Regions from separate parts of the Streptomyces sp. Je 1-4 4N24 genome, predicted to be linked through region 1. Evidence: riboswitches for the same ligand, from Rfam matches in the RefSeq annotation. Region 1 holds a riboswitch; each other region holds the start of a gene.

The links. A riboswitch is a leader RNA that binds a small molecule or an ion and turns the genes downstream of it on or off. The one in region 1 is predicted to bind glycine.
Region 2: another riboswitch for glycine. It lies ahead of cycA (D-serine/D-alanine/glycine transporter); the one in region 1 lies ahead of gcvT (glycine cleavage system aminomethyltransferase GcvT).
Region 3: another riboswitch for glycine. It lies ahead of gcvP (aminomethyl-transferring glycine dehydrogenase); the one in region 1 lies ahead of gcvT (glycine cleavage system aminomethyltransferase GcvT).

The regions. Positions count from the first base shown of each region.
Region 1 is NZ_CP110836.1:2,808,648-2,811,917, forward strand. Features, by position in the region: gene SLV14N_RS11830 (enhanced serine sensitivity protein SseB) at 1-307, opposite strand, end outside; gene SLV14N_RS11835 (AAA family ATPase) at 413-1,060, opposite strand; glycine riboswitch at 1,358-1,453, shown strand; gene gcvT (glycine cleavage system aminomethyltransferase GcvT) at 1,605-2,732, shown strand; gene gcvH (glycine cleavage system protein GcvH) at 2,830-3,207, shown strand.
Region 2 is NZ_CP110836.1:8,537,464-8,540,733, forward strand. Features, by position in the region: gene SLV14N_RS37020 (transporter substrate-binding domain-containing protein) at 1-983, shown strand, start outside; glycine riboswitch at 1,370-1,466, shown strand; glycine riboswitch at 1,467-1,558, shown strand; gene cycA (D-serine/D-alanine/glycine transporter) at 1,831-3,270, shown strand, end outside.
Region 3 is NZ_CP110836.1:7,877,871-7,881,140, reverse strand. Features, by position in the region: gene gcvP (aminomethyl-transferring glycine dehydrogenase) at 1-1,993, opposite strand, end outside; glycine riboswitch at 2,182-2,278, opposite strand; gene SLV14N_RS34505 (PRC-barrel domain-containing protein) at 2,393-2,776, shown strand; gene SLV14N_RS34500 (DNA polymerase IV) at 2,686-3,270, opposite strand, start outside.

The DNA of each region.
Region 1 (3,270 bases):
CCCGGGCAGGGGCGACGGTGAAGGACATGTGCGAGCCGATCACCCGCAGGAACTCCTGCTCGGAGCTGTAGACCGGGACATAGGGCGCGCCGTCGAGCTCGACGGTGGGCAGGTCGAGGCCGCGGGCGCCGAAGCCCGCGCTCTCCGGGCCGCCGCCGCTGGGCAGCGGCACCCACAGCCGGCTGCGGCCGAGGACCTCGACGATCCGGCCGCCGGCACCCGGGTGCCCGACCGACGCGGACAGCACCTCTTCGAGCTCGTTCGCCGGCCACGCCAGCTGCGGTATCCCCTGCTCCGGAAATGTCATGTGCACCCACCCGTTCCAAACCGCGCCATCTGGCCAAAGACCCTAAACGAGAAGGCGCTCGGCGCGGCGTGCGGGGGCGTGCCCGGCGACGCACGGGGCGGTGTCCTAGTGAAAGCTGACCGTCTCCAGGGCGCTCGCCGCACGCCGGTCGAGGAGGACGGCCGAGCAGAAGCCCTTCGGCAGCCGGGCCGACTCCGCGGCGCCGACCAGCCGGCCCACCGCCCTGCGGTGCCGTGCGAAGGCGTACCCCGACACCCCGCGGCCCCGTGACTCCTGGCCGGAAAGCGCCACCTCGGGTGCCACATCGAGCAGCACCAGATGCGCCCCGCGGCCGCCGCGCAGCGCCGAGCGCGCGATCCAGCGGCGCACCCACGCCAGCGTCCCGCAGTCGTGCACCACCACACTGTCGCCGGAGCGCAGCGCACGGCCCAGGGTCAGATAGTGGGCGGCCCGGACCAGCGGGCGGTAGAGGCCGTACGGCAGCCGGTGCAGTCTGCCGCGCTCCCAGCGCGCGCGGACGTCCTGGGAGTCGATGCGGTGCACCACGGCGCCGTGCCCGTCCAGCGGCGGTACGACGCGGTGCATGAGGGTGCTCTTGCCGCTGCCCGGCAGCCCGGAGACCACGACCAGGTCACCGGCCGGAAACCGCAGCTCGGCGGCGTCCGGCGGCCGTCCGTCGCTCCGCAGGTCCACGACCTCGGTGCGGCGCCCCGGCCGGATGACGGGCCGCGGCGCACGGCCGGCCCGGGACATGGCGGCGGACGGCGCCGTCCGCACGGCGTCCGGGGGCACGACCCCTGAAGTCGCCCCGAATGCCGCTTCGCTGTGCACCGTGATCGCCCTCCCCGTCCGTTCTGGTCCGGTTCGAGTCCGTCCCCTACCCGCAGAGTGTCAAGAAAAGGTAATGCCCATCAAGGCGATTGTCCGATCTGCCCACGTCGTGGGCGGGGCGACGACGGGGGCTCCTTTTCTGGCGATCCCGTGCAATGATGTGGCCGCCACGTGCACACCAGAGCTCATCCGTGCACCGCCAACTGCATACCGGCCGCTTGAACCCGTGCGGGAGAGTCCCCGGCCGCCATGGCGGGGCGCCGAAGGAGCAAGTCCTCCCTTGAATCTCTCAGGCCCCTATACCGCGCGGGCGAGGCAGATCTGAAAAGCGAGCCACTGCCCGGCCTACGGGGCGGCTCCACCCAAGGTGCAAACCGGGTCCGTTCGCGGGATCCCGGTGAACCTCTCAGGTTCCGATGACAGATGGGGAGAACGTCTTGTCACCCCTGCCTGGGAGCCCAGAACCATGACTGATGCCCCCCGTCGCACCGCGCTGGATGCCACCCATCGCGCGCTCGGCGCGACCATGACCGACTTCGCCGGCTGGGACATGCCGCTGCGCTACAGCAGCGAGCGCGACGAGCATGTCGCCGTCCGTACCCGCGCCGGCCTCTTCGACCTCTCCCACATGGGCGAGATCACCGTCACCGGCCCGCAGGCCGCCGACCTCCTCGACTACGCGCTGGTCGGCAACATCGGCGGCGTCAAGACGGGCCGCGCCCGCTACACCATGATCTGCGAGGCCGAGGGCGGCATCCTCGACGACCTGATCGTCTACCGTCTCGCCGACCAGGAGTACATGGTCGTCGCCAACGCCTCCAACGCCCAGGTGGTGCTGGACGCGCTCACCGCGCGGGCGGGCGGCTTCGACGCCGCGATCCGCGACGACCGGGACGCCTACGCGCTGCTCGCGGTGCAGGGCCCGGAGTCCCCCGGCATCCTCAAGGCGCTGACGGACGCCGATCTGGACGGTCTCAAGTACTACGCCGGGCTGCCCGGCACGGTCGCCGGTGTGCAGGCGCTGATCGCCCGTACCGGCTACACCGGCGAGGACGGCTTCGAGCTGTTCGTCCGGCCGGCGGACGCGGTCGCCCTCTGGGAGGCCCTGAACGAGGCGGGCAAGGACGCCGGTCTGGTGCCCTGCGGGCTCTCCTGCCGGGACACCCTGCGCCTGGAGGCGGGCATGCCGCTCTACGGGCACGAGCTCACCACCGCGACGACGCCGTTCGACGCGGGCCTGGGCCGGGTCGTGAAGTTCGAGAAGACCTCCAACAACGGGGACTTCGTGGGCCGTGAGGCCCTGACCGCGGCCGCCGAGCGGGCCGAGACCCGGCCGCCGCGCAAGCTGGTCGGTCTGGTCGCCCAGGGCCGCCGGGTGCCGCGTGCCGGATACCCGGTGGTCACGGCCGACGGCACGGTCATCGGCGAGGTCACCTCCGGGGCTCCGTCCCCCACGCTCGGCAAGCCGATCGCCATCGCCTATGTCGACGCGGCCTACGCCACACCGGGCACCGAGGGTGTCTGCGTGGACATCCGTGGAAGCCATGAGCCGTACGAGGTCACCGCTCTGCCGTTCTACAAGCGGCAGAAGTAGCGGTTCCCCCGCGGCAGTCACGGCGGCGCGCGCCCGCGCGTCTCACTGCGCAAGACCCCATTCACGATCACACCCTCGCGTACAGGAGAATCGAGCCATGAGCAACCCCCAGCAGCTGCGCTACAGCAAGGAGCACGAGTGGCTGTCGGGCGCCGAGGACGGCGCCTCGACGGTCGGCATCACCGAGCACGCGGCCAACGCGCTCGGCGACGTCGTCTTCGTGCAGCTCCCTGAGGTCGGCTCCACGGTCGCGGCGGGCGAGACCTGCGGCGAGCTGGAGTCGACGAAGTCGGTCAGCGATCTCTACTCGCCCGTCGACGGTGAGATCACCGAGATCAACGAGGATGTCGTCAATGACCCCTCGCTGGTGAACTCCGCCCCGTTCGAGGGTGGTTGGCTGTTCAAGGTGAAGATCAGCGGCGAGCCGGGCGAACTGCTCTCGGCCGACGAGTACGCCGCCTTCATCCAGAGCTGAGCCCCGGCTCTCCCCGTTTCCGGCCTCGCCCGGACGGGGGACCTCCGACCCGCCACCGCCCGA
Region 2 (3,270 bases), 5.7 Mb from region 1:
CGGCCTCCGCACCCCCTGGGCAGCCGGCGTCCCCGGGACCGAGCCGACGCCGTGTGCTCGCCGCGCTGTCCGTCGTCGGGGTCGGAGCCGGTGGCGGGGCGCTGGCCTGGACGCTGCAGCCGGACGGCGGCAGTGACGGCGGCAGGAAGCCGTCCGGCGGCTCCAGGCCGAGCGGGAACCCTTCGGCCATCGGGACACCGTCCGGCCGGTTGCCGAAGGAGATACGCGACAAGGGCATCGTCACCATCGGCTCGGACATCAGCTACGCGCCCATGGAGTTCGTCAGGGACGGCAAGCCCGCCGGCCTCGACGTCGAACTCGCGACCGCCCTCAGCCGTGAGCTGGGCCTGCGCGTCAAGTTCGTGAACGCCACCTTCGACACCCTCCTCACCGGTCTGAACGTGAACCGCTTCGACCTGGTCATGTCGGCGATGACCGACACCAAGGACCGTCAGGAGGGGCGCACGGACGGCACGAAGACCGGCAGCGGTGTCGACCTGGTCGACTACTTCAAGGCCGGGCTGGTGCTCGTCGTCCGCAAGGGCAACCCGGAGGGCGTCAAGGCTCCCGGAGACCTGTCCGGCAGGAAGGTCGCCGTCCAGCGCGGCACGTTCGCCCGTGACTACCTGGACCAGCTGAACCCGAAGGCCCCCGCGAAGTTGAAGATCCGGGAGTTCGACTCACCGGCTGAGGTCTACGACGATGTCGCCAAGGGCCGGTCCACGGCCTGCCTCGACGATTTCCCGGTCGCGGCCCACAACGCCGCGACCCGCGCAGGCGGCACCGCCCTCGAACTCAGCGGCGCCCAGCTCGAACCCCTCCTCTACGGCATAGCGGTCGCCAAGACCAACACGGCCCTGCGCGACGCCGTAAGGGAAGCCCTCGACCGCCTCATCAGGAACGGCGAGTACGCAAGGATCCTCAAGAAGTGGCATGTCGCGGACGGCTCGGTGGGGCGGGCGGTCGTCAACGGGGGCCCGTAGGGCGGCCGGGCTCCGTTCGGGGTGAGCGTCACTGCGGTGCGGCCGTCGGGAACCGTTCAGCCGGTGATGACCTGGTTGGTCGTACCGAGCGGTGGACACCCATGGTGCGCCGCATCTTGGGGTGTGGACTCTCCCGCGCAGGATCGTCAGCGGTGTACGTGCTGCCGGATCTTTCCGGACGCAACGTACGGGCACCGGAAGACAGCCGTCAAGAGTCCGCCCGGTGTACGTGCCGGTAACGGATGGCCTCAGGATGTGCGCCTTGAGCTGCACAAATGCCGTGCCCCACGGGTGAGTGCCGTGCTACTTGGAGGTAATGTCCAGCGTTCGGCCGGTCCCTTGACCGGTCGCTGATGTGGGCCCTAGCCTCACCGCACATTGCCGTTCACCCCGGAGCGGGAGAGCACTGGATCAGCCAGACCCAGGCGCCGAAGGAGCAACACCTCCCCGGAATCTCTCAGGCACCCCTACCGCTCGGGCAGGCAACTCTGGAAAGCAGGCGCTGAGGCGCCTCGCCGACGGTGCAAGCCGCGCGCTGAGCGCGGCGAAGCTCTCAGGCTCATGACAGAGGGGGAGGCTCACTCGGCCGCACGGGCCCCTGCCCGTGCTCGACATTCGAGGAGCCCCTGATGGCTGTCCCGCCGCCTCTTCCCTGACCGCCACTGCCTGCCGGCTCCCGGGCTGATCTTCGATCTACTATGTGGGACCGTTCTGACGCCGTTCCGGCCGACTGCCGCATGTCCGCGCCCGGCCGACCCTGCCGCTCGCCCCCTGTGGGCGCGTGGTCATTCTCCGAGATGCCCCCTTCCCGTGCCCGCACGGGTCTTGAGATCTGCGAGGTTTGCCCATGCCTGAACGCAGTGACACCGGCTCGACGGCCGCGCCGGACCAACCGGCGGCCGGATCCACGGCCCCGCCCGAGGGCGAGCAACACCTCTCCCGTCAACTGTCCAACCGGCACATCCAGCTCATCGCGATCGGCGGTGCGATCGGAACCGGCCTGTTCATGGGCTCGGGCAAGACGATCTCGCTGGCCGGGCCCTCGGTGATCTTCGTCTACATGATCATCGGCGTGATGCTCTTCTTCGTGATGCGGGCGATGGGGGAGCTGCTGCTCTCCAACCTGCGCTACAAGTCGTTCGCCGACTTCGCGGCCGATCTGCTGGGGCCGTGGGCCGGCTTCTTCACCGGCTGGACCTACTGGTTCTGCTGGATCGTGACCGGCATCGCCGACGTCATCGCGATCTCCGGGTATGTGTCCTACTGGTGGCGCGATCTACCGTTGTGGATACCGGCGTTGGCCGCCGTCATCCTCTTGATCGCCTTGAACCTGCCCACCGTGAAGGCGTTCGGCGAGACCGAGTTCTGGTTCGCACTGATCAAGATCGTCGCGATCGTGGCGCTGATCGTCGTCGGGCTGGTCATGGTGTTCAGTCACTTCCAGGCGCCCGGGGGTGCGGCGGCAAGCTTCTCCAACCTCTGGAACGACGGAGGCTTCTTCCCCACCGGTCCCATGGGGTTCGTCGCGGGATTCCAGATCGCGACCTTCGCCTTCGTCGGCATCGAACTGGTCGGCACCACCGCGGCCGAGGCGGAGAACCCGGAACGGAACCTGCCCAAGGCGATCAACTCGATCCCGGTGCGCGTGATGCTGTTCTACGTCGTCGCGCTGATCGTGATCATTTCGGTCACGCCCTGGCGCGAGATCAGTGCGGACCGCAGTCCGTTCGTCGTGATGTTCACTCTCGCCGGTCTGGGGATCGCCGCCTCGCTGATCAACTTCGTGGTGCTGACCTCGGCCGCCTCGTCTGCGAACTCGGGCATCTACTCCACCTCACGGATGGTGTACGGGTTGGCCCGGGAGGGCGACGCCCCGGCGCGCTTCGGCAGACTCACCTCCAGGAAGGTACCGGCCAACGCCCTGCTCCTCTCCGGGGTGTTCCTGCTCGCCGGTGTGGTCATGGTCGCCATGGACAACTCGATCATCGAGGCGTTCACCTTGGTGACCACCGTGTCCGCCGTGCTGTTCATCTTCGTCTGGTCGATCATCCTGATCAGCTACCTCGTCTATCGCAAGCGCCGTCCGCACCTGCACGAGGCATCGAAGTTCAAGATGCCCGGCGGCATCGCCATGTGCTACGTCGTGCTGGTCTTCTTCGCGTTCCTCATCTGGGCACTGACCCAGGAGCCCGACACGCTGCGGGCCTTGCTGGTGACCCCGGTCTGGTTCGTCATCCTCGGCATCGCGTGGGCGGGGCTCCGCCGTCGCCCGGGTCATACCGCCCGT
Region 3 (3,270 bases), 5.1 Mb from region 1:
TGTGCTCCTCGAACACGCCGTGGGTGGAGGGGTAGGTCACCATCAGGACCGCGAGCTCGTCACGGTGCTTCTCGATCTTGGCGTGCAGATCGTCGGTGTCGACCTCGCCGTCCTCACCGGTCTTGACGACGACGACCTTCATTCCGGCCATCACGGCGCTGGCGGCGTTGGTGCCGTGTGCCGAGGACGGGATCAGGCAGACCGTGCGCTGCTCGTCGCCGTTGGCGCGGTGGTAGGCACGGACGGCCAGCAGACCGGCCAGCTCGCCCTGCGATCCGGCGTTCGGCTGGATGGAGACCTTGTCGTAGCCGGTGACCGTGGCCAGCCGCTCCTCCAGCTCCTGGATCAGCGTGAGGTAGCCCTGGGCCTGGCCGGCCGGCGCGAACGGGTGCAGCTGGCCGAACGCGGGCCAGGTGACCGGCTCCATCTCGGTGGTGGCGTTCAGCTTCATCGTGCAGGAGCCGAGCGGGATCATGCCGCGGTCCAGCGCGTAGTCCTTGTCGGCGAGGGTGCGCAGGTAGCGCAGCATCGCGGTCTCGGAGCGGTGCTCGTGGAAGACCGGGTGGGCGAGGTAGTCGTCGTGGCGCAGCAGCGCCTGCGGCAGCGCTTCGGCGGCGGCCGCGTCCAGCTGCTCGACGTCACCGTTCACGCCGAAGGCGCCCCAGACACCGGCCAGCTCCGCACGCCCGGTGGTCTCGTCACAGGCGATGCCGACCAGGTCCGCGTCGACCTGCCAGAGGTTGACCCCAGCCTCACGGGCGGCGGCGACGACCTCGGCGGCCCGGCCGGGAACCCGCGCGGTCAGCGTGTCGAAGTACGCACCGTGCACGATCTCCACCCCGCCGGCCCGCAGGCCCTCGGCGAGGACCGCGGCGTAGCGGTGGGTGCGCCGGGCGATGGTGCGCAGGCCCTCGGGCCCGTGGTAGACCGCGTACATCCCGGCCATGACGGCGAGCAGCACCTGCGCGGTGCAGATGTTGCTGGTGGCCTTCTCCCGGCGGATGTGCTGCTCACGGGTCTGCAGCGCCAGGCGGTAGGCCTTGTTGCCGTCGGCGTCGACGGAGACGCCCACCAGACGGCCGGGGAGGCTGCGGGCGAACTGGTCACGGACGGCCATGAAGCCGGCGTGCGGCCCGCCGAAGCCCATCGGGACACCGAAGCGCTGGGTGGTGCCGACGGCGATGTCCGCACCGAGCTCACCGGGCGGGGTCAGCAGCGTCAGGGCGAGCAGATCGGCGGCGACGGTGACGATCGCGCCCAGCTCGTGGGCCTGCTCGATGACGGCGCGGGGGTCCCGCACCGCACCCGAGGCGCCCGGGTACTGCAGCAGCACACCGAAGACACCGCGCTCGGCGATCTCGGCCGGAATGCCGTCGGACAGGTCCGCGACCACGACCTCGACGCCGGTGGGCTCCGCACGGGTCTCGATCACGGCGATGGTCTGCGGCAGACAGTCGGCGTCGACCAGGAAGACGCCCTGCTTGACCTTGCCGACCCGGCGGGACAGCGCCATCGCCTCGGCGGCGGCGGTGCCCTCGTCCAGCAGCGAAGCACCGGAGGTGGGCAGTCCGGTCAGGTCGGCGACCATCGTCTGGAAATTCAGCAGCGCCTCCAGGCGCCCCTGCGAGATCTCCGGCTGGTAGGGCGTGTACGCCGTGTACCAGGCGGGGTTCTCCATGACGTTGCGCAGGATCACCGGCGGGGTGAACGTGCCGTAGTAGCCGAGACCGATCATGGAGGACAGGACCTGGTTGCGGTCCGCCAGGCCCTGCAGCTCCTTGAGCACCTCGGCCTCGGTACGGGCCTGCGGCAGGCCGAGCGCCTCGGCGCTCTTGATCACATCGGGTACGGCGGCGGCGGTGAGCTCGTCCAGCGACCCGAAGCCGATGTGCGCAAGCATCTTGGCCTGCGCCGCGTGATCGGGACCGATGTGCCGGCGCTCGAAGGGGGTGCCGCGTTCCAGCTCGGTCAAGGAGATGCGATTGGTGGTCATCTGCGGGGGCCTCCTGGTCAGTACGACCTACGAGGGGCACCACGGCACGGGTGCCCGGACGGCCTCCCCCTCTGTCATCTCAACCTGAGAGCTTCACCGGCCCGCGCGTGGCGGTCCGGCTTTCACCGTCGGTGAGGAGGGGTCCCGGCGCTGTGCCTTCCGTGGCCCGCCCTGCTTTCCAGAGTGACCTCGTCCATGCGGTACGTGTGCCTGAGAGATTCCGGGGAGGATTTGCTCCTTCGGCGCCCTGGTCGCGAACGACAAGGACTCTCCCGCACGGGGTCTGCGGCCAATCGCCAGCCTACCAGCGCGCCACTCGAAGGATCCTTCGAGTGGCCAGGGCATGAAATGTGCCGTTTGGTAGTTGTCACAGGGCAGTTGCGACCAATTGGAGGGGCCGTGCAAACCGATATCGATCCCCGAAGCCTGATCGGCCGCAAAGCGTTCGACCGTAACGGCGCGAAAATAGGGACCATCGACGAGGTCTACCTCGATGATGCGACGGGGGAACCGGAGTGGGCGGCCGTACGCACCGGACTCTTCAGCCGGGATGCGTTCGTCCCCCTGGAGCCCAGCAAGATGGTCGGTGAGGGCCTGCACATTCCCTACGACCGCAAGCTGATCAAGGACGCGCCGGACTTCGGCGTGGGCCGCCATCTCTCCCCTGAGCAGGAACTTCAGCTCTATCACCACTACCGTCTGGATATTTCTTCCCCGACCGATCCGGTGTCCCCCGGCTCCGGCGACAAGAACTTCGGCAAGATCGCCGGCTCGGACGACTGATCGCCCGCAGGCGCCCCGCCCACCAGCGGCAGGGGCTCCCCCGGCCGCAGTGCCGGGTCCTCGACAGCAAAGGTCCGCACCCTCCCCGGTGCGGACCATGGCGTTTCGAAGCGCACGGTCACTCTCCCCACCCCGCTCCCCTGCACCCAGCCGGCGCCGTACTCGTCGTGCACCACGTCCAGCCCCGGATGCCAGCGCCGCGGCCGCTCCTCCTCGGCCTCGTGCTGCTCTGTCCCCCCGGCCTCCTCCGCCGCTGCTGCCGCAGCCGTCGCGGCCTCCTCCGCCTCCCGCTCCGTCGCCAGCTGGGCGAACAGATCCTCTTGTGTGAAGTCCGCCAGGCCACTCACCCCCACGCCCAGGAGCCGCACCCCGCCCGTGGTGTCCACCGTTTCCAGCAGGCGCACAGCGGCCTCCCGTATCACCGCCGGGTCGTCGGTGGGCCCACGGAGCGTCTCGGAACGGGTCAGCGTCGAGAAGTCGTAGTTGCGCACCTT